4 regions of the Streptomyces sp. NPDC042259 genome follow, and region 1 is predicted to be linked to each of the others. Evidence: riboswitches for the same ligand, from Rfam matches in the RefSeq annotation. Region 1 holds a riboswitch; each other region holds the start of a gene.
What was found. Region 1 has a riboswitch for cyclic di-AMP ahead of ACZ6MA_RS23865 (transglycosylase family protein). Riboswitches for the same ligand answer to the same signal wherever they lie in the genome.

Region 1 (7,639 bases):
CACCCGGGGCTGCCGGGGCCGGGCGCGGTGGACTGGGGCGCGGTCCGCACCCACGGGTACGTGGGCGCGCCGCCGCTGCCCGGCCGGCGGCCGGTGCTGGTGTACTCACCGGGCGGCGGCGACTCCCGCACGCTCGGCACGAGCCTCGCCGAGGACCTGGCGAGCCACGGCCGGGTGGTCGTCCTCGTCGACCACCCCGGTGACGCCTCCCAGGTGGAGCTGCCGACGGGGATGCGGACGACCGCCCTGGCCGGACCGCCGGATCCGGCGACCTTCCGCACGATGGTGGACACACGGATCGCGGACCTCCGCCTGGTGCTGGACCGGCTCGGCGGCCTGCCGCTCGCCCCGGTCATGGACCCGGCCCGGGTCGGGCTGTACGGGCACTCGGCGGGCGGCACGGCGGCGGTGTACGCGGCCCGTGGCGACCGCCGGGTCCGCGCGGTGGCGAACCTGGAGGGGTATCTCGACCTGTACCCGGCGCCGGCCGGCTCCGACCGGCCGCTGCTGCTGTTCCGCAGCGAAGGATTCGAGGGCGCCGCCCGTATCGAGTCCTCGTGGGCGGGCCTTCCCGGCCGCCGTGCGCTGCTCCCCGACGCGAACCACTGGGCGTTCACCGACTACGGCTCGCTCGTCGCACGGCTGCGGGCCGCCGGTCTCGTCACGGCGGCGGCGCGGGCCGCGCTCGTCGGCACCGGCGACCCGGCGGTGACGCTCGCCCGGGTACGGCACGAGGTGGGGGCCTTCTTCGCCCGCCACCGGGTGTAGCGGGCCCCGCCCGCCGTCTCTCCCGCACACACACAGCGGTGCCCCCGGAGAGTCCGCCGGGGGCACCGTGATCTTCACATTTGCGCAGGTCAGGCCGACGTCGTCGCGTCCCCGGTCGCCACCGACCACGCGATGCCGTCCAGGATGTCGTGTTCGCTCACCACGACCTCCCGCGCGCCGGTCCGCTCCATCACCGTCTGCAGGACGAGCGCCCCGGCGCCGATGACGTCGACGCGCCCCGGGTGCATCACCGGGATCGCCGCGCGCTGGTCGTGCGTCGAGGACAGCAGCATGCCGGTGACCTCCTGGACCTGCTCCAGGGAGATCCGGGCGTGGTGGATCGCGGACCAGTCGTACTCCGGCAGGCCCAGCGCGATCGCCGCGACCGTGGTGACCGAGCCGGCCAGGCCGACGAGGGTGCGGGCCTCGGTCAGCGGGACGCTCTCCTCGGCCTGGTCCAGGGCGGCCTCGATGTCGGCCTTTATCGCCGCGAGCTGACGATAGGTCGGCGGGTCGGTGACGACACCGTCCTGGACGAGATGACGCTCGGTCATCCGGACGCAGCCCACGTCCACGCTGCGCGCCGCGCGCACGTGCTCCTCGCCGACGACGAACTCCGTCGAGCCGCCGCCGATGTCCACCACCAGATACGGCTTCGCCAGGTCGGTGCGGCCCGTCAGTTCCTTCGTGGCGCCGGTGAAGGAGAACTCCGCCTCCTGGTCGCCGCTGATCACCTCGGGCTCGACGCCCAGGATGTCCAGCACGCCGCGCACGAAGTCCTCGCGGTTCTCCGCGTCCCGGGAGGCGGACGTGGCCACGAAGCGCAGCCGGCTCGCGCCGTGCTCCTTGATGACCCCGGCGTACTCCCGGCAGGCGGCGAAGGTGCGCTCCAGCGCCTCGGGGGCGAGCCGGCCCGTGCGGTCCACGCCCTGGCCGAGCCGGACGATCGTCATCCGGCGGTCGAGGTCCTTGAGTTCACCGGTCGCCGGATCGGCGTCCGCGACCAGCAGACGGATGGAGTTGGTGCCGCAGTCGATGGCCGCGACGCGAGTCATGCGCACTCCTGAGAGGTTGGTTCCGCTCCCCGGGCGGCACGCCCGGGGAGTCTGCTGCCGGGCGGGGCCCGGCGGGGCTCACGCCTTCGCGTCGGCGCCGCACGCCCCGTCGGTGTCGCACGGGCTCACGCACGGGCCCTTGGCCCACCACTCGGGGAGCATCGCGATGGCCTCGTCACCCAGCGGGTTCACCCCGGGGCCCGCGGCCAGGGAGTGGCCGACGAGCACGTGCAGGCACTTGACCCGGTCCGGCATGCCGCCGGCGCTCGGGAAGCCCTCCAGCACCTCGATGGCGTCACGGCGGGTGATGTAGTCCTCGTGCGCGGCGCGGTAGGCGTCGGCCAGCTCCGGGTCGCTCTGCAGCCGGGCGGTCATGTCCTTCATGACGCCGTCCGCCTCCAGCGTGCCGATCGCGGAGGCGGCGCGCGGGCAGGTCAGGTAGTACAGCGTCGGGAACGGCGTGCCGTCCTCCAGACGCGGCTGCGTCTCGACGACGTCGGGGTTGCCGCAGGGGCAGCGGTGGGCGATGGCGCGCAGCCCGCGCGGCGGGCGGCCCAGCTGCTCCTTGAACGCCGCGATGTCCGCGTCGGTCGGCTCGGTGGGCTCGGTCTTCGGAGGAGGGGTGTCCATGTGCTCGCTCGTACTCGGTGTTCTCGAATGTGGTCGGGGAAGATCGGGAGATCAGGACGATCCGGGACGATCCGGGAGGAGCCCTGACGGGCCCTTACGGGGAGTCCGTGGCGTCCACGCCGTCCCAGAGGTTGCTGTACCAGGGGCGGTTGGCGGCGCCCTGGTCCGTGCGGCGCTTGGCGGGCCCGCTGCCGTCCACCACGCTGTAGCCGGTCTCACCGGGGCGTAGGTAGTGCAGGTGCTCGCGCGCCTGCTGCTCGACGTACGCCGGGTCCTCCAGCCGCGCCTTCTGCTCCCGCAGTTGTCTGACCTGTTCGCGGGCGCGCTCGGACTGGCGCCGCTGGTCGGCGATGTCCGAGCGCTGGGTGACCCACTGGCGCATGGGGTAGGCCAGCGCGACGACCAGGGAGCAGACGACGAGCGCGAGGAGCGCGGCCCGGCCGGTGAGCCGGCTGCGGCGGGGCGGCCGGGCGCGGTAGACCCGGCCGCCGCGGGCCGACGGGCCCTGTACGAGCACCGTGCCGAGCGCCTTGAGCCTGGTCGCGGTGGGCAACCGTTCCGCCGCCACGTCGCCTCCCCGTGGTCTCTGAACGAACGTACGTCCTCGGCCACGGTACGGGACCGTGGCCGAGGACGTAGTGAGGCTGCCGTCTGTCCCGGGAGGGTTTTCGGCCGGGGCCGTTCAGCGCCCGTTCACAGCGGGTATGTCAGCCCTTGCCGCGTTTAATCAGTTCGCAGAGCGAAACCGCGGGAAGGCGCTGCGGCCGGCGTAGACCGCGGCGTCGTCGAGGATCTCCTCGATGCGCAGCAGCTGGTTGTACTTGGCGACGCGCTCGGAGCGGGCCGGGGCACCGGTCTTGATCTGGCCGCAGTTGGTGGCGACGGCCAGGTCGGCGATGGTGACGTCCTCGGTCTCGCCGGAGCGGTGGGACATCATGCACTTGAAGCCGTTGCGCTGGGCCAGCTCGACGGCGTCGAGGGTCTCGGTCAGCGAACCGATCTGGTTGACCTTGACCAGCAGGGCGTTGGCGGCGCCCTCCTCGATGCCGCGGCCGAGGCGCTCGGGGTTGGTGACGAACAGGTCGTCACCGACGATCTGCACCTTGTCGCCGAGGCGCTCGGTGAGGGTCTTCCAGCCGTCCCAGTCGTCCTCGAACAGCGGGTCCTCGATGGAGACCAGCGGGTACGCGGCGACCAGCTCCGCGTAGTAGTCCGTCATCTCGGCGGCCGAGCGGGACTTGCCCTCGAACTCGTACGAGCCGTCCTTGTAGAACTCGGACGCGGCGACGTCGAGCGCGAGCGCGACGTCCTGGCCGGGGGTGTAACCGGCTTCCTTGATGGCCTCGAGGATGAGGTCGAGGGCCTCGCGGTTGGAGCCGAGGTTCGGGGCGAAGCCGCCCTCGTCGCCGAGGCCGGTGGACAGGCCCTTGCGCTTCAGCACGGCCTTGAGGGTGTGGTAGACCTCGGTGCCCCAGCGCAGCGCCTCGGAGAAGGACTCCGCGCCGATCGGCGCGATCATGAACTCCTGGATGTCGACGTTGGAGTCGGCGTGCGACCCACCGTTGAGGATGTTCATCATCGGAACGGGCAGCAGGTGCGCGTTCGGGCCGCCGAGGTAGCGGAAGAGCGGCAGGTCGGACGCCTCGGAGGCGGCGTGCGCGACGGCGAGGGAGACGCCGAGGATGGCGTTGGCGCCGAGCGAGGCCTTGTTGTCGGTGGCGTCCAGGTCGAACATGGCCTGGTCGATCAGGCGCTGCTCGGTGGCGTCGTAGCCGACGAGCTCCGGGCCGATCTGCTCGATGACGGCGAGGACGGCCTTCTCGACACCCTTGCCGAGGTAGCGGTTCTTGTCCCCGTCGCGGAGCTCGATGGCCTCGAAGGCGCCGGTGGAGGCGCCGGACGGCACGGCGGCACGGCCCGTGGAGCCGTCGTCGAGGCCGACCTCGACCTCGACCGTGGGGTTGCCTCGCGAGTCGAGGATCTCGCGAGCTACGACGACGTCGATAGACGGCACGTGCGTCTCCTTCGTGTGTGTCTGGAGTTCTGCCCCCGAGCCTAACGGGCTCCGGAGGTTCCCCCCGCCGGTGGACCACCTGGCGAGCCGAAAAACCGCACAAATGCCGAGATCATCGGACGAATAGCCGATGTGTTCGCCGAGCGGGAAACACGGACGGCGGGCCGGACGGCCGGACCGCCGGAGCCGGCGGGGCCCCGGAAACGGCGGAGCCCCGCTCCGGCGCGCCCCGGGGGGAAGGCGCGCGTCGGAGCGGGGCGGTCCGCTGTGAACACTGGGGGCGCGGCGCGGCGGCCGGCCCGCCGGATCAGCTGAGGTGCAGGTGCTGGCCCACGAAGATCAGGTCGGCGTTCTCGACGATGTCCTTGTTGAGCTCGTGGAGCTTCTGCCAGCCGCCCTTGACCTTCTTGGCCTCGGCGATCTTGGCGAGGGTGTCGCCGGACTTGACCTCGTACTCGCCGTCGCCCTTCTTGAAGGACTTCGGGGTGGCCTTCGGAGCGGTCTGCTTCGGGGCCGGGGCCGGAGCGTCGTCCTCGTCGTCGGACTGCAGCTGCGGGGCGGCCTTCGGCGCGGTCTGCTGCGGGGCCTGGCGCTCGCTGCGGTCCGCGTGCGACTTGGTGGAGGTGCCGCGCGAGGACGAGCCGGAGGTGTCGACGTCGGCCTTCGGGCCGCCGGACGTCAGACCGCCCGCACCGGCGCAGCCCCAGGCACCCGGGCCCTGCATGGCGAGGAGCTTCTCGGCGACGGCGATCTGCTGGCTCTTGGTGGCGTGGTCGGCGCGGTCGGCGTAGGCCTGGCCGCCGGCGGCGTTCCAGGAGGACTGCGAGAACTGCAGACCGCCGTAGTAGCCGTTGCCGGTGTTGATGGACCAGTTGCCACCGGACTCGCACTGCGCGACCGCGTCCCAGGTGGAGACGGAGGCGGCGTTGGCGGAGGTCGTGGCCATCAGCGGCGCGGCGACGGCGACACCGGCGACGCCGGCGAGCGTGACGATACGAACGGCCTTGGACGGACGACGGTGCTTGCCCTTGGACATGAGTCGGTTTCCTCACCGACGCCTACGAGGTGAGCTGTCGGGTTCGGGCTGTGAGTTGCCCGGCCCGGTGTGTGGTGCACACCCGGCTTCACCCCAAGCCGTCCCGCTCCTGTCGATCAGGTGATCGGCTGGACCGTTCCGGCGCCTACCTTGGTTCCCCCGCTCCTGCCTACGGCGCTTTCGCGACGACCCCTCCGGCCGCCGGCAGGATTCGGCGTGGCGGCCGTGGTGCTCGCGGTGGCGAGCGGTGACGACGTTAGACACAGCTGGCGTACGGGTTCAAACCCCTGATTCCAGCCACAGTTGCCTCTTGTTACCCACGGGAACACCTCGTTTCCGCAGGTGAGACCCCATGAACAAACTCCGGATGAGGACCTTCCGACCAAAAGTCAACGAGACCCATGTCTCACTTTCGACTGGAACGGACATTCCCCCCGAAGTCTGCTCTATTTCGTGGGGTGTTTCCGGACCTCAAGCTTCTGACCAGGCTGGATGAGGTCCGGATCGGAGCCGACGACCTTCTTGTTGTCCTGGTAGAGGGTGGACCAGCCGCCTGCGACGGAGTGTTCCTCCGCGATGGCTGACAAGTTGTCACCGGGGCGCACCGTGTAGTCACCGGCGCCCGGCTGGTCCGTTCGCGCGCCGCCGTCCCGCGAGGCGCGGCCGGTGTCCGAACGCGGCGTCCCGGTGTGCTCCTTGCCGGCGTCCGTGCCGTCCGTGCTGTCCGCGTTGCCGGGGGCCGGGGTGCCGGAGGGCGCACCGGGTGTGGTCGAGGGGATCTCGGTGGGATCGTCGGTGGCGGGCGTGCGGTGCTTGCCGTCCGAAGTGCCGTCCGTGGGGCGGGGGGACTCCCCGGTCGCGGGCCCGGTGGGCTCGCCGCTCGGCCGGCCGGTCCCCGTGGGGGCGGACGGCGAGGCGGGAGAGGTGGGGGAAGACGGCGAGGAGGAGGGCGAGGCCGGCTTGTCGGAAGGTGACGGCTTGTCGGAAGGCGAGGGCTTCCGGGAGGAGTCGGAGGAATCGGGGTCGGGGGAAGGCGAAGAGGTCGACGGCGTGGAGGGGGTGGTGCGCGTCGGCGCGGGCCCGGTGGACGTCTCCGGCTCGGGGGTGTGCGTGCTGCCGGGGTTGACCTCCGGCGCCTTGCCGCCCTTGGCGAGCCCCGAGGACACCGCGCAGCTCGGCCAGGCGTCCGGGCCACGGTTCGCCAGGATCCGCTCCGCCACCGCGATCTGCTGCGAGCGGCTGGCGAGGTCGGGGCGCGGCGCGTAGTCCGTGCCGCCGCCCTGCTGCCACATCTCCTGCGTCAGCTGCAGCCCGCCGAAATAGCCGTTGCCCGAGTTGGAGCTCCAGACGCCTCCGCTCTCGCACTGGGCGACCTTGTCCCACGTCGGGGCATCGGCGGCGTTCGCGCCGGTGGCGGCGAGCAGCGGCATGGCGAGGGACGCGCCCGTCACCCCCGCCGCGACCACGATCGCCGGTACCTGACGGGGTCTGCGGTGTCTACCGTTGCCGGAGCGCATGCGTTGGCCTCTCGTTGGCGGCTGAGTTGATGGTGGTCGAACATAGCGACGGACCACGGGAGTCACAAGCCGGTGTAGCGGAGGTCACGCGAAGGTCACGCGAACTGACGTAGGGTCATCTGATACGCGTAGTGAACTCCACCGGAAGCGTGCGTAGACCACGCATAATCAGCCCGCCGCGCCACCTCAACTCCTCCGGGTCGGCGGCCAGTCGCAGATCCGGCAGCCGGCGCAGCAGCGTCGCCAGCGCGGTCTGGCCCTCCAGCCGGGCGAGCGGCGCGCCCAGGCAGTAATGGATGCCGTGCCCGTATCCGAGGTGCTGATTGTCACGCCGGGACAGATCGAGGGTGTCCGGCCCGGCGAACCGTTCGGGGTCCCGGTCGGCGGCCGCGAGCACGACGAGCACGGGATCGCCGGCGGCGATGCGCTGCCCGCCCAGACTGATCGGCTCGGTCGCGAACCGCCAGGTCGCCAGCTCCACCGGCCCGTCGTAGCGCAGCAGTTCCTCCACGCCGGTGGCGAGCAGGCTCTCGTCACCCGCCGCCAGGGCGCGTTGCAGACGCGTCCGTTCACCGGGATTGCGCAGCAGGGCGTAGACGCCGTTGCCGATCAGGTTCAC
Region 2 (7,639 bases), on a different contig from region 1:
CGACCGTCCCTCCGGCGGTTTCCGTTCCGGTGGCGACCGCCCGTCCGGTGGTTTCCGTCGCGACGAGCGTCGTGACGACCGTCCCGCCGGTGGCGGCTTCCGCCGCGACGACCGCCCGTCCGGTGGTTTCCGCCGTGACGACCGTCCGTCCTCCGGTGGCTTCCGTTCCGGTGGCGACCGCCCGTCGGGTGGTTTCCGTCGCGACGAGCGTCGCGATGACCGTCCCGCCGGTGGCGGCTTCCGCCGCGACGACCGTCGTGACGACCGCTCCGGTGGCGGCTTCCGCCGTGACGACCGTCCGTCCTCCGGCGGCTTCCGCTCCGGCGGCGACCGCCCGGCCTCCGGTGGCGGCTTCCGCTCCGGCGGCGGCGACCGCCCGTTCAACCGCGACCGTCGTGACGACCGCCCCTCGACCGGTGGCTACCGCTCCGGTGGCGACCGTCCGGCCGGCCGTCGTGACGACCACCGCGGTGGCGGCACCGCCACCGGCTCCTTCGGCCGCCGTGACGACAAGCCCCGCTGGAAGCGCAACGGCTGATAGCCACAGCTGATCTGAGGGCCCGTACGACACATTTGTGCCGTACGGGCCCTTCTGCGTGCGCCCCCTCCGCCACCTCCGACGCGGCCCCGGCGTATACGACTCGGGCTCCGGCGGTCGTCCGGGCTATGCTGCGGGGTGCGGGCCGTTAGCTCAATTGGCAGAGCAGTGGACTTTTAATCCATTGGTTGTGGGTTCGAGTCCCACACGGCCTACCGCATGCGGGTCGGGGTTACGCCCCCTGACCTGCGATCGAGCGCCCCGTCCGGTTCCTGCCGGGCGGGGCGCTCCGGCGTTTTGGGCCCGCCCCGGCCCGTCCGGCGTTCGCGGACGCGCCCGGGGGGCGCTCACCCCCGCGGGCGGCAGGAGGCCCGCGGTCGAAGATCCGCCGCCAGGCGAGAGGCGTGACTGCCTGTGTATGGCGGGGAGTTATGGCGAGGGGGTGGCGCGGCCTGGCGGTCGGCCCGGGCGTACGTCCCCTTCCCGGACATTTTTCCCTTATTCCCGACCGAAACCCCGTTGAACCGCGCCCAGTTAGTGAAATTCCCGTCCCCGAGGCGTGTTCGCGCCGCTACGGTAAGTGCGCGGGGTGGGTGAGGCGAGGTCGGGAGGTCGGAGACGTGGAGCATTCGCGAGCGGGTGAGGGCGCGGGCGAGACGCGGGCCGGGGTGGGCGGCGGCGAGCCGACGCCCGCCGACCAGGTGGAGGAGCTGCTGAAGCGGGCGCAGAACGGGTTCGAGCTGGACGAGCCGCTGCTCGACCGGCTGCGGACCGCGCTCATGCACCAGTCGGAGCTGCGCTCCTACCGCCAGCGCAACGACGAGCCGCGGCCGTTGCGCTGCAACACCTACCGGCACATCTTCCTGCTCTCCGACGGCAGCAGCCGGCTGCTGTACGAGCTGGAGCACGACACCGGGCCGGACGAGCGCTTCCTGTACGAGGTCTACGCCCGGGAGGAGGCGCTGGACCAGGCCGAGCGCCGGGTGCACGAGCGGATCGGCGGCGGCATCGGGCCCGGCACCGAGGCGGAGGAGCTGCCCGCCTGGCTGGCGGAGGAGCTGCTGCTCGCCATGGGCCCCACGCGCCCGCACCGGGAGTACGTCTGCGACGCCTCGCCCGACCACGCGCGTCGGCTGCTGCGCCGCGCGGAGAACGCGGACGGCCCCGGCGAGGTGGTGCGCGAGCTGCTCCAGGGGGCGCTGGGACACCACATCGCGCTGATCACCAAGCCGCGCCGGCGGGGCGCCGGGCGCGACGCGACGTGGTGCCGCTTCTACGAGCACGCGTTCCTGCTGGAGGGCGGCGGCGAGGTCAGCCTCTGGGAGCTGGAGCACAATCTGACCGCCGACGGCCGGCTCGTGTGCGAGGTCTACCTCGACGAGGCGGAGGCCGAGGTAGCGGCGGACCGGCACGCCCGCGCGCAGGGCGTGGAGCTGTAGCCGGGCGGCCCGCGGCGGGGCCCCGGAGAGATCGGGGCGGCGGTGGGGGTTACGGGGGACCGCCTGTGTGTGTTACGGTTATGCAAGTTGCAGTTGTGGTACCCATGAACTCGTGTGCGCCTGACGGTTTTGTAACCGAAGGCGCCATTTTTGTTTTTGCCGGTCTATTCCGGTGTGGGGCCCATCCCATTCACAAGGAGATAGACATGGCTACTGGCACCGTGAAGTGGTTCAACGCTGAAAAGGGCTTCGGCTTCATCGAGCAGGACGGCGGCGGTCCGGACGTCTTCGCCCACTACTCGAACATCGCCTCCTCCGGCTTCCGTGAGCTGCTCGAGGGCCAGAAGGTTTCCTTCGACGTCACGCAGGGCCAGAAGGGCCTGCAGGCCGAGAACATCGTCGCTGCCTGACGATCGGATGCCCGCCCGGTCGATGGAAAGGCCTTTCGGCCCGATGACTCGACCGGGTAACGCATAGAGCATTAACGCAATGGGGCCCGCACCACTGGGTGCGGGCCCCATTGTTGCCCCCGCACCAGCGCGCCCAGGCTTTTCCGCCGCCGTCCGTCCCGGACGGCCTCGCGATGCGAAGTCCTTGTTCTCGGGCGTGCCACCCCATTGAGGGAAGGTCCCCGAATGACCCGCTCAGCCCGCCCTGCCCGCTCGTCCTCCGCCGACGGCGGCTCCGCCCGCCCGTCGCGCGCGCGTGGCCCGCAGTCCTCCCGTGGCGGCCAGCCCCGTGGCGGCCAGTCCAAGGGCCGCAAGCCCGCCGCCGCTCCCCTCCAGGGCGAGTTCGAGATGCCGGTCAGTACGACCCCCGCGCTGCCGCCCGTCGAGTCCTTCGACGCGCTGGACATGCCGAACGGCCTGCTCGCCACGCTGACCCGCGAGGGCGTCACCGAGCCGTTCCCGATCCAGGCCGCGACGCTGCCCAACGCGCTCGCCGGCCGTGACGTCCTCGGCCGCGGCCGCACGGGCTCCGGCAAGACCCTGGCCTTCGGCCTGGCCCTGCTGGCCCGTACCGCGGGCCGCCGGGCGGAGCCCAAGCGCCCGCTCGCCATGGTCCTCGTCCCCACCCGTGAGCTGGCCCAGCAGGTCACCGACTCGCTCAGCCCGTACGCGACCGCCGTGAACCTGCGGATCGCCACCGTGGTCGGCGGTATGTCCATCGGCCGCCAGGCGCAGACCCTCGCGCGCGGTGCCGAGGTGCTCGTCGCGACCCCCGGCCGCCTCGCCGACCTCATCCAGCGCGGTGACGCCAAGCTCGGCGACGTGCGGATCACGGTTCTGGACGAGGCCGACCAGATGGCCGACATGGGCTTCCTGCCCCAGGTCACCAAGCTGCTCGACCAGGTCGACCCGGACGGGCAGCGGATGCTGTTCTCCGCGACCCTCGACCGCAACGTGGACCGGCTCGTCCGCCGCTTCCTCACCGACCCGGTGACGCACTCCGTCGACGCCTCCGTCGGCGCGGTCTCCACGATGGACCACCACCTGTTCCACGTGACCGACCAGGACAAGAAGGACTCCGTGACCCGGGTCGCCGCCCGCGCCGGGCGCGTGATCATGTTCGTGGACACCAAGCGCGGCGCCGACCGCCTGGTGAAGAAGCTGCTGTCCGAGGGCGTCCGGGCCGCCGCGCTGCACGGTGGCAAGAGCCAGCCGCAGCGCAACCGCACGCTGGACCAGTTCCGCACCGACCAGGTCACCGCCCTGGTCGCGACGAACGTCGCCGCGCGCGGTATCCACATCGACGGTCTCGACCTCGTCGTGAACATCGACCCGCCGACCGACCACAAGGACTACCTGCACCGCGGTGGCCGCACCGCGCGCGCCGGCGAGTCCGGCACGGTCGTCACGTTCGTGCTGCCCGAGCAGCGCCGTGAGATGTCCCGGATGATGACCACGGCCCAGATCACGCCGAATGTCATCAAGACGTACCCGACCGACCCGGAGCTGGCCCGCATCACCGGGGCCCGCGAGCCCAGCGGCGTCCCGGTCGTCATCACGCCGCCGGCCCCGGCCCAGCCGCAGGGCACCGGCAAGTCGTCCAGCTCGCGCGGCAGCCGCGGTGGCCGCGGCCGCACCCGCACGGACGCCGCCGGTGCCGCCACGGGCGGTTCCGGCAACAGCGGCAGCCGTCCGTTCCGCGGCTTCGGCAACGGCACGGAGGGCTCCCGCCGCTCCGGCACCCGTCCGGGCAACGCGGTCGGCCGCGGCCGTCGCGGTGGCGGCACGGGCGGTGGCACCGGCGGCGGTGGCCGTCGTCCGTCCGCGGCCTGATGCGCGCGGAGTGACCTGACGGTCTTCGACGCCGGACGGGCGGGATGTGGCTGAGCCCAGCCACATCCCGCCCGTCCGGCGTTTGTGGGTGCGCCCGCGGCCCCCGGACGTATCCGGCCCCGCCCCACTCCGACGGCCGAACCCCGCTCGCCCACGCCCCCGGCACGCGCGAGGCTGAGGGGACGCGCGGGACGGCCGGTCAGGAGAGAACACGGTGGGGAAGCGAGGCGAGCCCGGGCCGGCTGCGGCAAGCGGCCCGGCACGTGAACCGGCGCGCGGCCCGGCCCGTGATCCGGCAGCGCAACCCCTGTGGAACCCGCCGCCGCGGGACGGCGGCGAGCCCCACTGGGCAGTTGCCCGCCGCGCCGCGCACTGGCTCCCGGCCGTACTGATCGTCGGCGGCGCCGCCTTCGACTACTTCACGCCGCCCCGCTTCACCTACGCCCCCTTCTTCTGCTCCGCGCCCCTGATCGCGGCGGCCCTGCTGTCCCTGCGCGCCACCGCGATGACCGCCCTGGCGGCGGTGGTGGCGGCCGTCACCCTCGCGGTCTACCACCGGGTCCACGAGACGGCCGAGGCCGCGACCGAGGTGACCACCGTCGTGGCCGTCTCCCTCCTGGCCCTCGGCCTCAACCGCATCGTGCGCCACGGTGATCAGCAGCTCGCCTCCGCGCGCGGCATCGCCGAGGCCGCCCAGCGCGCGGTCCTGCCCACGCCGCCCGGCCGCGTCGGCGGGCTGCGCGTGGCCGCGCGCTATGTGGCGGCCCAGGCCGACGCCCGGATCGGCGGTGACCTCTACGCCGTCCAGGACACCCCCCACGGGGTGCGCGTCATCGTCGGTGACGTCCGTGGCAAGGGTCTGGGCGCGGTGGAGGCCGTCGCGGTGGTGATCGGCGCGTTCCGCGAGGCCGCCGAGCGGGAACGCACCCTGGAGGCGCTCGCGGCACGGCTGGAGCACGCGTTGCGGCGGGAGGGCACGCGGCGCGCCAATCTGGACCAGTCCGAGGGCTTCACCACCGCCGTGCTGGCGGAGGTGCGGCCCGGGGCGAACACGCTGCGTCTGGTGAACCGCGGCCACCCGCCGCCGCTGCTGCTGCACGCCGACGGGCGGGTGGCGGAGACGTACCCGAAGGTGCCCGCGCTGCCGCTCGGCATGGGGGACCTGGGCGGCTGGCCGGACCGCGCGGAGGAGTGGGAGTTCCCGGCGGGCGCGACGCTGCTGCTGTTCACCGACGGGGTGACGGAGGCCCGGGACGCGGACGGTGTCTTCTACGCCCCCCAGGAGAGGCTGCGCGGCAAGCAGTTCCGCAGCCCGGACGCGCTCCTCGACACCCTCGCCGCCGATGTGGCCCATCACTCCGGCGGCCACACCGCCGACGACATGGCCCTGCTGGCGATCCGGCGCGGTGACGGCCTCCACCACCCCGTGGCCGCCGCACGGGGCACCCTCGCCGCGACCGTGACGTCCACGCGTACGCACATTCCGTCCACCGACCGCGATGGCACGTGAAGCGCGCGTGCCGAGGGGCAGCGGGGAGGAAGGGGAGCCGGGTCGCCGGATACCGGCTGACGGCGGCTCACTTCCGTTGCGTTCCGGTAGCGGGCGGTAACTCCCTTCTGGGGAAACCCGCGTGCCCCGAGAAGTCCGGCCTCGGAAGTCGGTGGGATCGGGCGTTCGGCTTGGAATCCGCCAGTCATGTCTATTAACGTTCGATAACGCAGCGCGGTCGTCACAGCCGCCGCAAGAGGCGGCACCGTGCGCCTTCGCCGAATCCCGCGGGCACAGCACCATCTGCGACACCAGCGACAAAACCGGGAACCGGGGAACCACCAAACTTGGGGTGAATCGGGCTGTACTCCGGCCCGTAGGAGACCTTCCTGCTCCGAACCCGTCAGCTAACCCGGTAGGCGAGAAGGAAGGAAAGGAGTCGCCCTCGTGGCGTCCAACAAGCCTGCCCTCGGCGATGGTTCGTACGAGACCTACGGTTCGTACGAGACAGCTGGTTCGTACGGGTCTTACGAGCAGCCGGGGTCGCCGGAGCAGCCGGAGCTGTACGGGGCTTACGCGCCGGAGCCTTCGATCGTGCCCGCGTACATGACCCCGCTGGCCCCGCTGACGCCGCCGGCCTCGCCGAACCCGCTGACGCCGCCTGCCTCGCTGACGCCCGCGACCGAGCCCGCCGTCGCCGCCGAGCCCCCGGTGAACGCCCCTGTGACCACCGTGACCCCTGCGGCCCCCATGGCCGCCGGGCCCGCCGGTGCGCCCGGGGGCGTGTGGAACCCCACCGAGGAATCCATCGCGCCCGTCCGTGGCAGACACCGCGTCGTCAAGCAGCGCGGCGGCACGATGGCCCGCAGCGGTGCGGTCCTCGGCGTCGGGGTGATCGCGGCGGTCGGCGCGGGCGGCATGGCGACGGCACAGGACCGCCCGGCGGCCCCGATATCCGTGCCGGACATGGCCCAGAACATCCCCGGCTTCGGCGCGCTGCTGACCGGCGACGACCACCAGAAGGCGGACTCCGCCCCCGCCGCCGGCTCCGCGGCGGCGCAGGCGCCCGGTGCCGACCAGCCGCTGACCCAGGCGGGGCTGTCCGCCGAGGAAGCGGCCCGGGGCACCGCCGACGCGGGCGAGGCGCTGCGCGCCCGCATCCTGCAGCAGGCCGAGCACCAGCAGAACCTCGGTGACGAGGAGGCCCGCGAGGCCGCGGCGAAGACGGCCGCGGAGGCCCACCGGAAGGCCGCGGCCGAGAAGGCCGAGCAGGCCGCCGCCGAGGCCGCCGAGAAGGAGAAGGCGGAAGCCGAGGCCGCGGCGAAGAAGGCGGAAGCGGAAAAGGCCGCCGAGCAGGCCGCCGAAAAGGCTTCGAACGAATCTTCCAGCGAATCCACGAGCGAATCCGGTGACGAATCCGGAAGCGAAGCGGGGAGCGGCGGCTCGGGGTCCTCGGGCGGTGGCCACGGCTCGGGCTCGTACAGCCTCCCCGTCGGGTCCTACACGCTGACCGCGGGCTTCGGCCAGGCCGGCGACATGTGGTCCGCGAACCACACCGGCGCGGACTTCGCCGCCCCGACCGGCACCCCGGTCAAGGCGGTCGGCGGCGGCACGGTCACCAGTGCGGGGTGGGCGGGCGCGTACGGCTACCGCATCGTGCTGACCATGGATGACGGCACCCAGATCTGGTACTGCCACCTCTCCTCGATGGTGGTCACCTCGGGCCAGGTCTCGGCGGGCGACGTGATCGGCCGGGTCGGCGCGACCGGCAACGTCACCGGCCCCCACCTGCACCTGGAGACCCGGCCGGGCGGCGGCTCGCCGGTCGACCCGCTGTCGTGGCTGCGCGGCCGCGGCCTGCAGCCGTAAGGGCTGTCGAGCGGCCGTAAGG
Region 3 (7,639 bases), on a different contig from region 1:
TCACGCCCAGAGCGAAACCACGCCGGATCCCCGCCGGATCCATTGCCGCTCCCGGCCCCGCTGGGCCATGCTCATCCCGCAAGGATCTGTACGTCCTGTACATTTTTGACGGACGAGGAGTGCCGCCCATGCACCGCCCCACCGCCCGCTACGTCCTGCCGGAGTTCACCGAGCGCACGAGCACGGGCACCCATACGAGGGACCCGTACTCCAAGCTGCTGTCCGAGCGCATCGTCTTCCTGGGCACACCGATCGACGACGCCTGTGCCGGCGATGTGATCGCACAGTTCATGTATCTCGAACACGCGGCGCCCGAGGGGGACATCTCGCTCTACATCAATTCCCCCGGCGGCTCCTTCTCCGCCATGTGCGCCATCTACGACACGATGCGCTACATCGGCTGCGACGTGGAGACGATCTGCCTGGGCCAGGCCGCCTCGTCCGCCGCCGTGCTGCTCGCCGCCGGCACCCCGGGCAAACGACTGGCGCTGCCGAACGCGCGCGTCCTCGTCCGGCAGCCGTCCCTCAGCGAACCGGTCCAGGGACAGCCCTCCGATCTGGAGATCCAGGCGGGCGAGATCTCGCGCATGCGTGACACGCTGGCGCGGATGCTGGTGCGGCACACGGGGCGGAGCGCGGAGCGGGTGGACCGGGACATCGAGCGGGACACGGTCTTCGACGCCGAGGCGGCGGTGGCCTACGGACTGATCGACCGGCTCACCGCGAGCCGCAAGGGGCCGGGCACCCCGCTCGGAGCGAGGTGAGCGCGATGTGGCCGCCCCCGCTGCCTCCCCTGCCCGCCCTGACCCACGCCGAGGGCGAGTTGGTGGACCGGTATCTGGAAGTACTGGATCTCCTGGGCCGGATCAACCCGGCCCGCGCGCATCACACGTACGCCGGGCTACGGGCGGCGCAGGCTCTCGTGGTCGCGGCGACGGGACTGCGTGACGCGTTGACGCTCATGCACGAGCGAGGCGAACGCGAGGTGCACTCGGGAACACTCGCTCGGGCGATGCTGGTCCTGGACGGGGAGCGGCGGGCCGCACGGGTCACCATGCCGCCGAACACGCCGGGTCGATGAGCCCGGACGCGCGCCGGAACGACCGGCCGGGCGACACGTCAACGCGATCTCCCGCATACGGCGGACCCGGTGTAGACATCACGCGGTGATCGATCCGAGCCGCGCGCGTACGAGACGATCGCGGAGATCAACTCGCCGCAGGTGAACGGCTCAACAGGGTTGAGCGATGGCCGTCAAACCGTCCGGTGTCCACCCGAACATGCCAGAGGTGACCAGGCTCACATATCACCGGATCCTCTCGGAATCCGTGTCGCGGCTGCGCCAAGATCCAGGCGACGACAAGACCCCGCCACCGCGGCGGGGCGGTCCGGACGGACGCCGAATCCTGCCGCCGCCCGGATGACTGGTCGACACGAGTGCATCGGCAGGAGTGGAGGACCCGATTACGGCGGGACGACCGGCACCACTGGTCGTCCCTTGGGGTGAAGCCGCCTCGGCGGCCGGGCATCTTCGCCTGCCCGAACCCGACAGGTCATCCTTCATAGGCGGCAGACGAAGGGTTGCGTATGGCCGCGCACAAACGACCAACGAAGTTCTCCAGGGCCAAGGCCGCCTCGGCCCTCACCCTCGCAGCCGTCGGCGCCTCGGTGCTGGTGCCCGGCGGTTCACCCGATGCCGAGGCCGCGAACCTCTCCACCCTCGCCCTGCGGGTCGCGGAATCCAAGCAGGGCGCTCCCTACCGGTGGGGCGCGACAGGACCGTACAGCTTCGACTGCTCGGGACTGACCCAGTACTCCTACAAGCGGGTCGGCAAGACGCTGCCCCGCACCGCCGCCGCCCAGTACAACCGCGTCCGCCATGTGCCCGGCTTCGCCCGGCAACGCGGGGACCTGGTGTTCTTCCACTCCGCCGGCGGCGTCTACCACGTGGGCATCTATGTGGGGAGCGGCAAGATCCTGCACGCCCCCAAGACCGGCGCGGTCGTCCGCCACGAGCGGATCTGGACCAGAAGCGTCAGTTACGGCCGCGTGAACTGACCTGGTGCGGCGGTGGCGTGCCGCGACGGCCGCCCCGCCACCTTCTTCTCCTTGTGCGCCGACGCGGCAACGGGTGTGTTCCCACCCGCCGCCGGCGGACACGACTGTGGTGCCACGCCCCCGCGTTCGCGACGCGGGGCCGTCGGCCGCGACCGGGCACACGGTCGTTGGCACCGGCATCGCACCGGAACGGGTAAGGGCGCGCCTGCCCGCCGGTAGACCTGCCGGAACCGCTCAACCCGCCTTGTCCGCGCGCACCGTGCGAGCACGGTGCGCGCCCCCGGGCCGGGTGGTGGGCCCCTCGGCCGCGTGGCCACGGGGGCCCGCCGCCCGGCCCGCGGCCGCGCCGGGCGGTCATCGCACGGGCACGCTCCAGGGCAGACAGATCCAGACCGTCTTGCCGCCGTCGGCCGTCGGGGTGACCGAGAGTCTGCCGCCGCGCTCGGCGGTCAGACAGCGGATGATGACCATGCCCCGCCCGTTGTCCTGCTGGACGGCCGCGGGCAGCCTCCTCGGGTAGCGGGGGTGACTGTCCGTGACGCCGATGCGCAACTGCTCCTCGCGGTCGAGCCGTACGTCCACGGTGAACGTGGGCGACTGGCCGCGGGTGTGCTGCACGGCGTTGGTGGCGAGTTCGGAGACGATCAGCCGAACCGTGTCGGCGTCCTCGGTGCCGTCCGCCAGCCCCCATTCCGCCAGGACACGCGCCACATAGCGACGCGCGTCGGACACCGAGGCGGGGGCGCTCGGCAGGGTAACGGTTGCTTCCTGGTGATCCGCCATGGCGCTGTCCCTTTCCACCGAGGCCGGGCTCCGACGCGTGACGCAGGGAACTGACGCGGTGAAGTCGGGAGCGGTCTCGGACGGCTCTTCGTCACAGAGTGCCACCGTCCGCGTCCGAGAGTGAGCGATCCACCGGAAAATGCATATATCTGTCGCTCGAAGCGGTGAACTCTGCCGGGAGAAACCACATTTGGGCATTGCGGTGGTCTATTGACACTGACGTATGGATCTGGACGTGTTCACCTTGGCCGAAAGGGAATACCCATGCGCTACGGACCCGCGGTGCGCCGACGCAAGCTCGGCGCGGAGCTGCGCCGCCAGCGTGAACTGGCGGCGCTGACCAGCCGGGAGGCGGCCTGTGCGGTGGGGTGGCACCAGTCGAAGGTGAGCAGGATCGAGACGGGCTGCAGTGGCGTGAAGCCCTCGGACGTCGCCCTGTTGCTGGACGCCTACCGGGTGACCGACCCGGAACTGCGCGCGCTGCTGGGGGCGCTGTGCGGGGCGGGTTCGGCGGATCCCGGTGAGGGCGCGGGGGCGCGGCGGGGCTGGTGGTACGCCTACCGCGACCGGCTGCCGCCCGCCTATCTGGACTTCATCAGCCTGGAGTCCGAGGCCTCCCATCTGCGCACGCTGGAGACCACGGTGGTGCCGGGACTGCTCCAGACGCCCGACTACGCGCGCGCGGTGACCCGGGCGGCGCTTCTCGACCCGCCTCCGGAGCGGGTCGAGGAGCTGGTGCGGGTGCGGATGGCCCGTCAGTCGGTGCTGCGGGGCGAGCGTCCGCTGGAGTTGTGCGCGGTCCTGGACGAGGCGGTGCTGCGTCATGAAGTCGGCGGACGGGAGGTGATGGCGGGGCAGTTACGGCACCTGGTGACCACCGGGCACATGCGTCATGTGCGACTGCATGTTCTTCCGTTCTCCGCCGGGAGCCATATCGGCATCACCGGCCCTTTCGTTATCTTCTCATTTCCGCGCATCGCAGATCTGGATGTGGTGGTTCTCGACCACTTGACGAGTAGCCTCTACCTGGAGCGGAAAGAAGACCTCCGGGCGTACGGCTCCGCCTTCGCCACCCTGCGGACGCGCGCCCTCTCGCACGAGAACTCATTGGATTACATCGCCGGGCTCCATGACGGCGCATGAGGAGGCACTATGCCCGCAATGCCTCGCTACGCCCCTTCTCCGTCAGCACCTTCCCCGTCGGCGCCGCGTGCCGCGACGTGGCGGCGCAGCAGCTACAGCACCGGAATGAACAACTGCGTCGAGACGGCCCCGCTCGGTCCGGACCTGCTGGCCGTGCGGGACTCCAAGCGCACGGCCGGGCCCGTCCTGTCGTTCACGGCCGCGGCGTGGTCCTCGTTCGTGGGAGACCTCCGCGGCGGTGGCCCCGGTCACCGCCGCGGGGCCGGACGGTCCACCGGCACCGGGAGTTGAGCGTCAGGTGGTCGGCGCGGTCCGCAGGACCGTGCCGGCCGCCTCCTCCACCTGCCGGTCCGTGAGGTCCGCGCACGCCGTCAGCCGCAGCCGCGAGACGCCGTCGGGCACGGACGGGGGGCGGAAACAGCCGACCGCGAGCCCGTGGGTGCGGCAGTCGGCCGCCCACCGCACGGCGGCCTCCGGCGACGGGGCCCGGACGGACACCACCGCCGCGTCGGGCCGCACCGCCGTCAGCCCCGCCGCCGTCACCCTCCGGTGCAGCTCGGTGGCGACGTACCGCACCCGGGCCGCGCGCTCCGGCTCGCGGCGCAGCACCTCCAGGCTCGCGAGCGCGCCGCCGACCGCCGCCGGGGCGAGGCCGGTGTCGAAGATGAACGTCCGGGCGTGGCTGACGAGGTGCCGGATGACGCGGGCGGGACCGAGTACCGCTCCCCCCTGGCTGCCCAGCGCTTTCGACAGGGTGACGGTGGCGACGACGTCCGCGGCCCCCGCCAGGCCCGCCGCGTGCACCGCGCCCCGGCCGCCCTCCCCGAGGACTCCCAGTCCGTGCGCGTCGTCCACCAGCAGCGCCGCGCCGTGCTCCCGGCACGCCTCGGCGAGCGCGGCCAGCGGTGCGGCGTCGCCGTCCACGGAGAAGACCGAGTCGGTGACGGCGAGGGCACGGCCCTCGTGCGCCCCCAGCGTCTTGCGGACCGCTTCGGCGTCGGCGTGCGGGACGACGGCCGTCTCGGCGCGGGCGAGCCGGCAGCCGTCGATGAGCGAGGCGTGGTTGCCGGCGTCGGAGACGACGAGCGGGGCCGCCGACAGGGGCATACCGGACGGTGTCGACGGGCCGCACAGGGCGGTGACGGCGGCGAGGTTCGCGGCGTAGCCGGAGGAGAAGACGAGCGCCGCCTCGAAGCCGCAGAACTCGGCGAGGCTCTCCTCCAGCCGCGCGTGCAGGGCGGTGGTGCCGGTGACCAGCCGGGAGCCGGTGGCCCCCGCGCCCCAGCGGCGGGCCGCGTCCGCGGCGGCCGCGGTGACCTCGGGGTGGCGGGTGAGGCCCAGGTAGTCGTTCCCGGCCAGATCGATGAGCGGCGAGTCGGCCGGCCGCGGCCGAAGGGTCCGTACGAGCCCGGCGGCCCGTCGCCGCTCGTGCTCCACGTCGATCCATTCGAACGGGTCCTGGGGCATCGGCCGTCCTTCGCGTTCTGTGGGGTTTGCATAGAACGTAGTCGCGGGGGGCCCTGGTCAGGGTGTGGCAATACACACACATGAATCGGCCCCCGTTGTGTGGTCTCTACCTTGGCCGGAAGTGCTGCCGTAGGCGAGGATCGGCGCCATGGACCTGCTGAACACGCTGGTGGACAAGGGGTTGCGGCGGGAGCTGCCGACCCGCGAAGAGGCGCTCGCCGTACTGGCGACGACCGATGACGACCTGCTCGATGTGGTGGCCGCGGCGGGCAAGGTGCGCCGCCGGTGGTTCGGGCGGCGGGTGAAGCTGAACTACCTCGTCAACCTCAAGTCCGGGCTCTGTCCCGAGGACTGCTCGTACTGCTCGCAGCGGCTGGGCTCCAAGGCCGAGATCCTCAAGTACACCTGGCTCAAGCCGGACGACGCCTCGAAGGCGGCGGCCGCGGGCGTCGCCGGCGGTGCGAAGCGGGTCTGCCTGGTCGCCAGCGGGCGCGGGCCGACGGACCGGGACATCGACCGGGTCTCGAAGACCATCGAGGCGATCAAGGAGCAGAACGAGGACGTCGAGGTGTGCGCGTGCCTCGGGCTGCTGACCGACGGGCAGGCCGAGCGACTGCGGGCCGCCGGAGCCGACGCGTACAACCACAACCTCAACACCTCCGAGGCGACGTACGGCGACATCACCACCACGCACACCTTCGCCGACCGTGTGGATACCGTGCGGCAGGCCCAGACGGCGGGGATGTCCGCCTGCTCCGGGCTGATCGCGGGCATGGGCGAGAGCGACGCGGACCTGGTGGACGTGGTCTTCGCGCTGCGCGCGCTGGATCCGGACTCGGTGCCGGTCAACTTCCTCATCCCCTTCGAGGGAACCCCGCTGGCCAAGGAGTGGAACCTCACCCCGCAGCGCGCCCTGCGCATCCTGGCGATGGTGCGGTTCGTCTGCCCGGACGTGGAGGTACGGCTGGCCGGCGGCCGTGAGGTGCACCTTCGGTCGATGCAGCCGCTCGCGCTGCACCTCGCCAACTCGATCTTCCTCGGTGACTATCTGACCAGTGAGGGCCAGGAGGGCAAGGCCGACCTCGACATGATCGCGGACGCCGGGTTCGAGGTGGAGGGCACCGGCACCACGACGCTGCCCGAGCACCGGGCCGACGCGATGGCGTCCGGCTGCGGAGGCCACGGGGGCGGCGGCTGCGGTCCTTGCGGGGACGGGGAGACCGCGACGGCGGACGAGACGACGGACGCCTCAGCGGAGGTCCCGGCTCCGGCCGAGGAGAGCCGCGCGGAGCCCGGCGAGGCCCGTACGGACCTGGTCGCCGTCCGCCGTCGCGGCGCCGGCACGGACCTGCCCCCCAATGCCTGAGCCGCTCACCGCGAGCGAGTTGCTCGCCCTCGACAAACAGCACGTCTGGCATCCGTACGGCCCGATGCCCGGCCGGGTCGATCCGCTGGTCGTCGCCTCCGCCTCGGGGGTGCGGCTGCGGCTCGCCGAACCGGTCGACGGCGTCGACGAGTTGATCGACGGGATGTCGTCGTGGTGGTCGGCGGTGCACGGCTACAACCACCCGGTGCTCAACGAGGCGGCCCACGGACAGCTGGGGCGGATGAGCCATGTGATGTTCGGCGGGCTCACCCACGAGCCCGCCGTGCGGCTCGCCGCCCGTCTGGTGGAGATCACCCCGGAACCGCTGCGGCACGTCTTCCTCGCCGACTCCGGCTCGGTGTCGGTCGAGGTGGCCGTGAAGATGTGCCTGCAGTACTGGCGTTCGCTCGGCAAGCCGGGCAAGCAGCGGCTGCTGACCTGGCGCGGTGGCTACCACGGTGACACCTGGCAGCCGATGTCGGTGTGCGACCCGGACGGTGGCATGCACGCGCTGTGGGCCGGTGTGCTGCCGCGCCAGGTCTTCGCGGACGCGCCGCCCACCGGGTTCGACGCCGAGCCCGATCCGGCGTACGTCGCCCACCTGCGGGAGATCGTCGCGCGGCACGCCGACGAACTGGCCGCGGTGATCGTCGAGCCCGTGGTGCAGAACGCCGGCGGCATGCGCTTCCACTCCCCCGCGTATCTGCGGGTGCTGCGGGAGGCGTGCGACGAGCACGGGGTGCTGTTGATCTTCGATGAGATCGCCACGGGTTTCGGCCGTACGGGCCCGCTGTTCGCGTCGGAGCACGCCGGTGTCTCCCC
Region 4 (7,639 bases), on a different contig from region 1:
GGTGATGTCGAGGATCGAACGATGGGCGGGAACGCCCTCGGGCTCCAGGACCGAAAGCCCCTCGGGGAAGGCCCGGTTGACCGCGTGCGTGCGGCCCGTGAAGCCGCCGGCCAGCACGTCGCGCAGCACGGTGCGGCCCAGGCCGCCCGCCGCACGGCCCGTACCGATAACGGCGACGGACCCGGGGGCGAGGAGCCGCTGGACGGAGCGGGCCTCGGCGCGCTGCTCGCGGGCCCGCTGGACGGCGAGCGATCGGTCGGTGGGTTCGAGGTCCAGCTCGAGACGGACGACTCCGTCCTCGAAGCTGCGCTTCTGGGTGTAGCCCGCGTCCGTGAACACCTTGATCATCTTGGTGTTGGCGGGCAGCACCTCGGCGGCGAAGCGCCGGATGGAGCGCTCGCGGGCGACGGCCGCGATGTGTTCGAGCAGGGCGGAGGCCACGCCGCGGCCCTGGTGGGCGTCCTGGACGAGGAAGGCGACCTCGGCCTCGTCGGCGGGGGCGGTGGCGGGCATGCCCCGGGCGTCGATGCGGTCGTAGCGGACGGTGGCGATGAACTCGCCCCCGACGGTGGCGGCCAGGCCCACCCGGTCGACGTAGTCGTGGTGGGTGAAGCGGTGCACGTCCCGGTCGGAGAGCCGGGGGTAGGGGGCGAAGAAGCGGTAGTACTTCGACTCGTCGGAGACCTGTTCGTAGAAGCTGACCAGGCGGCCCGCGTCGTCGGCGGTGATGGGGCGGACCTGGGCCGTACCGCCGTCGCGCAGCACGACGTCGGCTTCCCAGTGGGTCGGGTACGCGTGCTCGGACGGCGTCTGCATGGGGCCAGCGTACGGCCGGGGACCGACGACGGGCCCGGCGGCGTCGGGTGGCCGTCCGGGCGCTCCCGAGGTGTCGTGGGGAGCACCACACCCGAGCACCGCCACCCCCGTGAGACACTGGTCTAGACAACCAATAGCGACTTGAAGGGCAACACCATGGTTGAGCGCCGCGTCAACGTCGGCTGGGCCGAGGGCCTGCACGCCCGTCCCGCGTCGATCTTCGTCCGTGCGGCGACGGCCGCCGGCGTCCCCGTGACGATCGCCAAGGCGGACGGCAGCCCCGTCAACGCCGCGTCGATGCTGGCCGTACTGGGCCTGGGCGCCCAGGGCGGCGAGGAGATCGTCCTCGCCACCGAGGCGGAAGGCGCCGAGGCCGCGCTCGACCGTCTGGCCAAGCTGGTCGCCGAGGGGCTCGAGGAGCTCCCGGAGACCGTCTGATTCACCGCGCACCGCGAAAGCGGGGCCGCGGCGGCCGGGTGAGGCCGCCGCGGCCCCGCTTTTTGTTTTATGCGGACACACCGGACCGCAGCGCAATTCCGGCCGGCCTCCGGCGGCGGCTTGAATAGCGGATTCTTGTTAAGAGCGGGCGCTCACCGTGTTTACGGATTGTTTCGGATTTCCCGCCCGTGGCCGCCCCACGCGCACCGCCCGCCGCAGCCGGTACGCACCGGGCGACCGGGCCGCCCGGGTCTCGGCCAGCGCCCGGGCCCGCTCCGCGTCGCCCCGGGCGACGGCGTCGACGAGGGCTCCGTGGGCGTCCCAGACCTCGACGGGCCGCGGCGGTGCCTCCGGTGCGTAGACCCAGGCGATCTTGAGCCGCAGCTGGGTGAGCAGCGCGGCGAGGCTGGGGCTGCCGGACGCCTGGGCGAGGGTCTCGTCGAACCAGTCGCCGAGGGGGCACAGTTCCGCCGTACTGCCGTCCCTGGCCCGCTCCCGGCCCAGCCTGACCAGTCCGCGCAGCACCTTCAGATGGGCCTCCGTGCGGCGCTGCGCGGCGCGGGCGGCACCGAGCGGCTCCAGCAGGGCGCGGACGTCGAGGAGATCGGCGGCCTCCCGCTCGCTGGGTTCGGCGACACAGGCCCCGGCGTGCCGGCGCGTGGTCACGAACCCCTCCGAGGCGAGGGCCCGCAGGGCTTCCCGCACCGGCACCCGGGAGACGCCGTAACGGCGGGCCAGTAACTCCTCGATGAGCCGGCTGCCGGGCGGATGGACCCCCGAGACGATGTCGTCGCGGATCGCCGCGCACACGGCGTGCGCGGAAATGCGGCCGCCTTCTCGCGCTGTCTCGCCATTGCCGGTCACGTAGGGCCCCGCATCAGTGAACCTCCGCCTTAATCCCCGCGAAACGCGGCCGATTGACGTCTGTTCGGCGACTCTATGGCAATGCCGGGCGATTTCCGATGGGCACCGGTAATCCATGGCTATTTTTTGGCCATTACCCGGCTGCCGTATACCGGCCGATGTCCATCCGCCAACGCCCAAGGCCCCGGCGGGAGCCGGGGCCTTGGGCGGAACGAGGAGTGCGGGGCTGCCGCCCCGGACGCGGGGATCAGACGTTGACGCCGTGCGCGCGCAGGTAGGCGACGGGGTCGATGTCGGAGCCGTAGGTGGCGCCGGTACGGGCCTCGAAGTGCAGGTGCGGGCCGGTGACGTTGCCCGTGTCGCCCGAAAGGCCGATCTGCTGGCCGGCGGTGACCGTCTGGCCCGCGGAGACGCTGAGGGACGACAGGTGGCCGTACTGCGTGTAGGTGCCGTCGTTGTGCTTGATGACGATGTTGTTGCCGTACGCGCCGCCGAAGCCGGCCTCGACGACGGTGCCGGCACCGACGGCCTGCACGACGGTGCCCATGTCGGCGTGGAAGTCGACACCGGTGTGGCTGCCGGAGGACCACAGGCCGCTGGAGGCCTTGTAGGAGGTCGAGACGTAGCTGCCGTCGATCGGGGAGACGTAGGCGTTGAGGCGCTTGCGCTCCTCGTCGCGGGCGACGCGCTCCTTCTCGGCGCGCTCGGCCTCCGCCTTGCGCTTGGCCTCGTCGGCGCGCTGCTTGGCGTCCGCGGCCTTCTGCTTCGCGTCGGCCTCCGCCTTGAGCCGCGCCTCGGCCTCGTAGGCGGCGCTCTGCTGGGTGTCGGCCTGGGCGCCGATCCGGTCGGCGGTCTCGTCACCCATGACGACGGCCTGGGTGAGGCCGGTGTCCTGGACGCGCGGGGCGTCGTCGGTGGCGGCGATCGCCGGAGCGGCGAAGCCCGCGACCACACCGGTGGCGGTGAGCGTGGCGATGCCCGCCACGTTCGCGCCGACGCGGACGGCACGGCTCGGACGACGATGCTTGCCGGTGGCACCTATGAACGCCATGGGTGTGGCCATTCCTTTCCTTCCTTCTCGCCTACCGGGTTAGCTGACGGGTTCGGAGCAGGAAGGTCTCCTACGGCTCCCTCCGGAAAGGGACCCGATTCACCCCAGGGACTGTGGGTCCCCGGCTCCCCTGGCTCGCGCCATTGGGGACTCGGCGATGACTGACCGGTGCCGCGGATGCGGCTCACATCTGACGGGCAGCCGGACTGACGCTAATCCGGGTGTGTTTCGATCGACAAACAGAACGCAGCTTTTGTGTCGTACGCCACACGCCAGACATGCAACCTCTCCTTCAAAACGGACATAAGGGAGGCACGCGAGCCCCGTTGGCCCCGCGTGCCTCCCTTATGCGCTTATCTGCCGACCAGTTGGCCGTCCACCGGCCGCAGTGGCCGCGACAGGCGGGGGCCACCGGGCGCCCCCGGCCGCGAACCGTCGCGACCGGCCCGCGCCCCGACGTGCCGTCAGCCCTGGACGACCTTCACCTCTCCGATGCCCAGCGCCTTGACCGGCTCCAGGATCTCCGCGGCGTCACCCACCAGGACCGTCACGAGGCGGTCGGCCGGGAAGGCGCTCACGACGGCCGCGGTGGCCTCCACGGTGCCCGTCTCGGCGAGGCGCTCGTACAGGCGCGCCTGGAAGTCGTCCGGGAGGTGCTGCTCGACCTGGTCGGCGAGGGTGCCCGCGACGGCCGCCGCCGTCTCGTACTTCAGCGGGGCGACGCCCACGAGGTTCTGCACGGCGACGTCGCGCTCGGCGTCGGTCAGCCCCTCGGCGGCCAGGGTGCGCAGCACGGTCCACAGATCGGCCAGTGCCGGTCCGGTGGACGCGGTGTCCACGGAGCCGCTGATGGCGAGCATCGCGGCACCGGTCCCGTCGGGCGCCGAGCGGAGCACCTGGCCGAAGGAGCGCACGCCGTAGGTGTAGCCCTTCTCCTCGCGCAGGACGCGGTCCAGACGGGAGGTGAGGGTGCCGCCGAGGCAGTACGTGCCGAGCACCTGGGCGGGCCAGACGCGGTCGTGCCGGTCGCCGCCGATGCGGCCGATGAGCAGCTGGGTCTGCACCGCGCCGGGGCGGTCGACGATCACGACGCGGCCGGAGTCGTCCGCGGTGATCGGCGGTACGGGCCGGGCCTCGGCGGTGGAGCCGGTCCACGCGCCGAGGGAGTCGGCCAGCGCCTGGTCGAGGTCGACGCCGGTGAAGTCGCCGACGACCACGGCGGTCGCCGTGGCGGGGCGCACGTGCGCCTCGTAGAAGGCGCGGACGGCGGCGGCGTCGAGGCGCCCGACGGTCTCCTCGGTGCCCTGGCGGGGGCGGGACATCCGGGACTCGGCGGGGAAGAGTTCCTTGGAGAGCGCCATGGCGGCCCGGCGGGCGGGGTTGGCCAGCTCGTGCGGGATCTCGTCCAGCCGGTTGCGGACGAGGCGCTCGACCTCGCCGTCGGGGAACGCGGGGGCGCGCAGGGCGTCGGCGAGCAGGCCGAGCGCCTTGGGCAGCCGGGAGGCCGGGACCTCCAGGGAGACCCGGACCCCGGGGTGGTCGGCGTGCGCGTCGAGGGTGGCCCCGCAGCGCTCCAGCTCGGCCGTGAACTCCTCGGCGGTGTGCTTGTCGGTGCCCTCGGTCAGGGCGCGCGCCATGATCGTGGCGACGCCGTCGAGGCCCTGCGGCTCGGCCTCCAGGGGCGCCGCGAGGTTGATCTCGACGGCGATGATCTGCTGGCCGGGCCGGTGGCAGCGCAGCACGGTGAGGCCGTTGGGCAGCTCACCGCGCTCGGGGGCCGGGAAGGCCCACGGGGTGGCCTCGCCCGGCTGGGGGCGCGGGTGGAAGTCCATCGAAGGGGCTGCCGCGGTCTGGGGGCTGCTCGCGGGTGCGGCGTCGCTCACTGGGCCGTCTCGCTTTCCGTTGCGTTTCCTGCGTTCTCGTCGGCCTCGGGGGCGGTCGGCTCGTACACCAGCACGGCGCGGTTGTCGGGGCGCAGCCGGGCGGCGGCTACCTCGCGCACCTCCTCGGCGGTGATGTCCAGAACCCGGTCGACGGCGCTGAGGGCGAGCTGGGGGTCGCCGAACAGGACCGCGTAACGGCACAGTTCGTCGGCGCGGCCGCTGACCGTGGCGAGCCGGTCCAGCCATTCGCGCTCCAGCTGGGCCTGGGCGCGCTCCATCTCCTCGGGGGTCGGGCCCTCCGCGGCGAAGCGGGCCAGCTCCTCGTCGACGGCGCTCTCGATGTCCGGGACCTCGACGCCGCCGGACGTCTTGACGTCCAGCCAGCCGAGCGAGGGGGCGCCGGCCAGCCGCAGCAGGCCGAAGCCGGCGGCGACGGCGGTGCGGTCGCGCCGGACCAGCCGGTTGTGGAGGCGGGAGGACTCGCCGCCGCCGAGGACGGTGAGGGCGAGGTCGGCGGCGTCGGCCTCACGGGTGCCGTCGTGCGGCAGACGGTAGGCGGCCATCAGGGCGCGGGAGGGGACCTCCTCGCGCACGACCTCGCGCAACTGTTCGCCGATGATGTCGGGCAGGCTGCCGTCGCGCGGCGGCTGCTTGGCGTCGTGGGCGGGGATGGAGCCGAAGTACTTCTCGATCCAGGCGAGCGTGCGCTCGGGGTCGATGTCGCCGACGACCGACAGGACGGCGTTGCCCGGCGCGTAGTACGTGCGGAAGAAGGCGCGCGCGTCCTCCAGGGAGGCGGCGTCCAGGTCGGCCATCGAGCCGATCGGGGTGTGGTGGTACGGGTGGCCGTCGGGGTAGGCCATGGCCGTCAGCTTCTCGAACGCGGTGCCGTAGGGCACGTTGTCGTAGCGCTGGCGGCGCTCGTTCTTGACGACGTCGCGCTGGTTCTCCATCGACTCCTCGTCGAGGGCGGTCAGCAGCGAACCCATCCGGTCTGCTTCGAGCCACAGGGCCAGCTCCACCTGGTGGGCGGGCATGGTCTCGAAATAATTGGTGCGCTCGAAGCTGGTGGTGCCGTTGAGCGACCCGCCCGCGCCCTGCACCAGCTCGAAGTGGCCGTTGCCCTCGACCTGAGCCGAGCCCTGGAACATGAGGTGCTCGAAGAGGTGGGCGAGGCCGGTGCGGCCCTTGACCTCGTGGCGCGAGCCGACGTCGTACCAGAGGCAGACCGCGGCGACCGGGGTCTGATGGTCCTCGGAGAGCACCACCCTCAGGCCGTTGGCCAGCCGGTGCTCGGTCGCTGTCAGGCCGCCGGTACCGGCCTGTTGCGTGGCCGTGTGACCCATGGGCATGTACGTCCCTTCGATCGCTGGAGAAATCGCGTGCCGTCTCGCGGCGTCCGCCGCGGCGACCAGCGTGTGAACAGTTCTGTCACTGTATGCAAGCGCGCTGACATCTGGCGAAGTTCCCGTCACGGTGCGCTCTTACGGACGGGTCGCGGTCGGCGTTGTCAGTGGCGCGGTCCACAATGGTCGGCGTCAGACCCCCCACCTCGGCAATCGATCGAAGGAGCCGCAGCCGCGATGGCCCGCCGCAGCACGAAGACCCCGCCGCCGGACGACTTCGAGGAGCGCATCCTCGACATCGACGTCGTCGACGAGATGCAGGGCTCCTTCCTCGAGTACGCCTACTCGGTCATCTACTCGCGCGCTCTGCCCGATGCCCGGGACGGGCTCAAGCCCGTCCAGCGCCGCATCCTGTTCCAGATGAACGACATGGGGCTGCGCCCCGAGCGTTCGTATGTGAAGTGCGCCCGTGTCGTCGGCGAGGTGATGGGCAAGCTCCATCCGCACGGCGACGCGTCCATCTACGACGCCCTGGTCCGCATGGCCCAGCCGTTCTCCATGCGGGTGCCGCTGGTCGACGGGCACGGCAACTTCGGTTCGCTGGGCAATGACGACCCGCCCGCCGCGATGCGGTACACCGAGGCCCGGATGGCGGCGACGACGTCGCTGATGACCGAGTCCATCGACGAGGACACCGTCGACTTCACGCCGAATTACGACGGCAGCGAGCAGGAGCCGGTGGCCCTCCCGGCCGCCTATCCCAACCTGCTGGTCAACGGCGCGACCGGGATCGCGGTCGGCATGGCGACGAACATGCCGCCGCACAATCTGGGCGAGGTGATCGCCGCCGCCCGGCACCTGATCAAGCACCCAGGCGCCGACCTCGACACCCTCATGCGGTTCGTCCCCGGCCCGGACCTGCCCACGGGCGGCCGGATCGTCGGACTGAGCGGCATCCGGGACGCCTACGAGACCGGCCGCGGCACCTTCAAGATCCGCGCGACCGTCTCCGTGGAGAACGTGACGGCCCGCCGCAAGGGCATCGTCGTGACCGAGCTGCCGTTCACGGTGGGCCCGGAAAAGGTGATCGCCAAGATCAAGGACCTGGTCGGCTCGAAGAAGCTCCAGGGCATCGCCGACGTCAAGGACCTCACCGACCGCTCGCACGGGCTGCGCCTGGTCATCGAGGTGAAGAACGGCTTCAACCCGGAGGCCGTGCTCGAACAGCTCTACAAGCTGAC

Region 2: it holds a riboswitch for cyclic di-AMP, as region 1 does, so the genes downstream of both, ACZ6MA_RS19860 (M23 family metallopeptidase) here and ACZ6MA_RS23865 (transglycosylase family protein) in region 1, are expected to answer to the same signal.
Region 3: it holds a riboswitch for cyclic di-AMP, as region 1 does, so the genes downstream of both, ACZ6MA_RS22200 (C40 family peptidase) here and ACZ6MA_RS23865 (transglycosylase family protein) in region 1, are expected to answer to the same signal.
Region 4: it holds a riboswitch for cyclic di-AMP, as region 1 does, so the genes downstream of both, ACZ6MA_RS11775 (M23 family metallopeptidase) here and ACZ6MA_RS23865 (transglycosylase family protein) in region 1, are expected to answer to the same signal.

Annotation. Positions count from the first base shown of each region.
Region 1 covers NZ_JBVJDW010000009.1:222,277-229,915, reverse strand. Annotated here, with positions in the region: gene ACZ6MA_RS23890 (alpha/beta hydrolase family protein) at 1-768, shown strand, start outside; gene ACZ6MA_RS23885 (Ppx/GppA phosphatase family protein) at 858-1,823, opposite strand; gene ACZ6MA_RS23880 (DUF501 domain-containing protein) at 1,902-2,453, opposite strand; gene ACZ6MA_RS23875 (FtsB family cell division protein) at 2,548-3,021, opposite strand; gene eno (phosphopyruvate hydratase) at 3,181-4,467, opposite strand; gene ACZ6MA_RS23865 (transglycosylase family protein) at 4,775-5,503, opposite strand; cyclic di-AMP (ydaO/yuaA leader) riboswitch at 5,508-5,690, opposite strand; gene ACZ6MA_RS23860 (transglycosylase family protein) at 5,950-7,020, opposite strand; gene ACZ6MA_RS23855 (cytochrome P450 family protein) at 7,136-7,639, opposite strand, start outside.
Region 2 covers NZ_JBVJDW010000007.1:28,580-36,218, reverse strand. Annotated here, with positions in the region: gene ACZ6MA_RS19890 (DEAD/DEAH box helicase) at 1-538, shown strand, start outside; tRNA gene ACZ6MA_RS19885 (tRNA-Lys) at 681-753, shown strand; gene ACZ6MA_RS19880 (DUF6227 family protein) at 1,159-1,977, shown strand; gene ACZ6MA_RS19875 (cold-shock protein) at 2,184-2,387, shown strand; gene ACZ6MA_RS19870 (DEAD/DEAH box helicase) at 2,613-4,259, shown strand; gene ACZ6MA_RS19865 (PP2C family protein-serine/threonine phosphatase) at 4,474-5,769, shown strand; cyclic di-AMP (ydaO/yuaA leader) riboswitch at 6,054-6,185, shown strand; gene ACZ6MA_RS19860 (M23 family metallopeptidase) at 6,499-7,617, shown strand.
Region 3 covers NZ_JBVJDW010000008.1:175,098-182,736, forward strand. Annotated here, with positions in the region: gene ACZ6MA_RS22190 (ATP-dependent Clp protease proteolytic subunit) at 129-764, shown strand; gene ACZ6MA_RS22195 (hypothetical protein) at 770-1,081, shown strand; cyclic di-AMP (ydaO/yuaA leader) riboswitch at 1,388-1,584, shown strand; gene ACZ6MA_RS22200 (C40 family peptidase) at 1,588-2,058, shown strand; gene ACZ6MA_RS22205 (ATP-binding protein) at 2,413-2,841, opposite strand; gene ACZ6MA_RS22210 (helix-turn-helix domain-containing protein) at 3,106-3,984, shown strand; gene ACZ6MA_RS22215 (DUF397 domain-containing protein) at 3,994-4,275, shown strand; gene ACZ6MA_RS22220 (8-amino-7-oxononanoate synthase) at 4,279-5,451, opposite strand; gene bioB (biotin synthase BioB) at 5,600-6,817, shown strand; gene ACZ6MA_RS22230 (adenosylmethionine--8-amino-7-oxononanoate transaminase) at 6,810-7,639, shown strand, end outside.
Region 4 covers NZ_JBVJDW010000003.1:666,584-674,222, forward strand. Annotated here, with positions in the region: gene ACZ6MA_RS11760 (bifunctional acetate--CoA ligase family protein/GNAT family N-acetyltransferase) at 1-816, opposite strand, end outside; gene ACZ6MA_RS11765 (HPr family phosphocarrier protein) at 973-1,254, shown strand; gene ACZ6MA_RS11770 (GntR family transcriptional regulator) at 1,393-2,118, opposite strand; gene ACZ6MA_RS11775 (M23 family metallopeptidase) at 2,366-3,169, opposite strand; cyclic di-AMP (ydaO/yuaA leader) riboswitch at 3,183-3,336, opposite strand; gene ACZ6MA_RS11780 (M16 family metallopeptidase) at 3,634-5,001, opposite strand; gene ACZ6MA_RS11785 (M16 family metallopeptidase) at 5,049-6,398, opposite strand; gene ACZ6MA_RS11790 (DNA gyrase/topoisomerase IV subunit A) at 6,636-7,639, shown strand, end outside.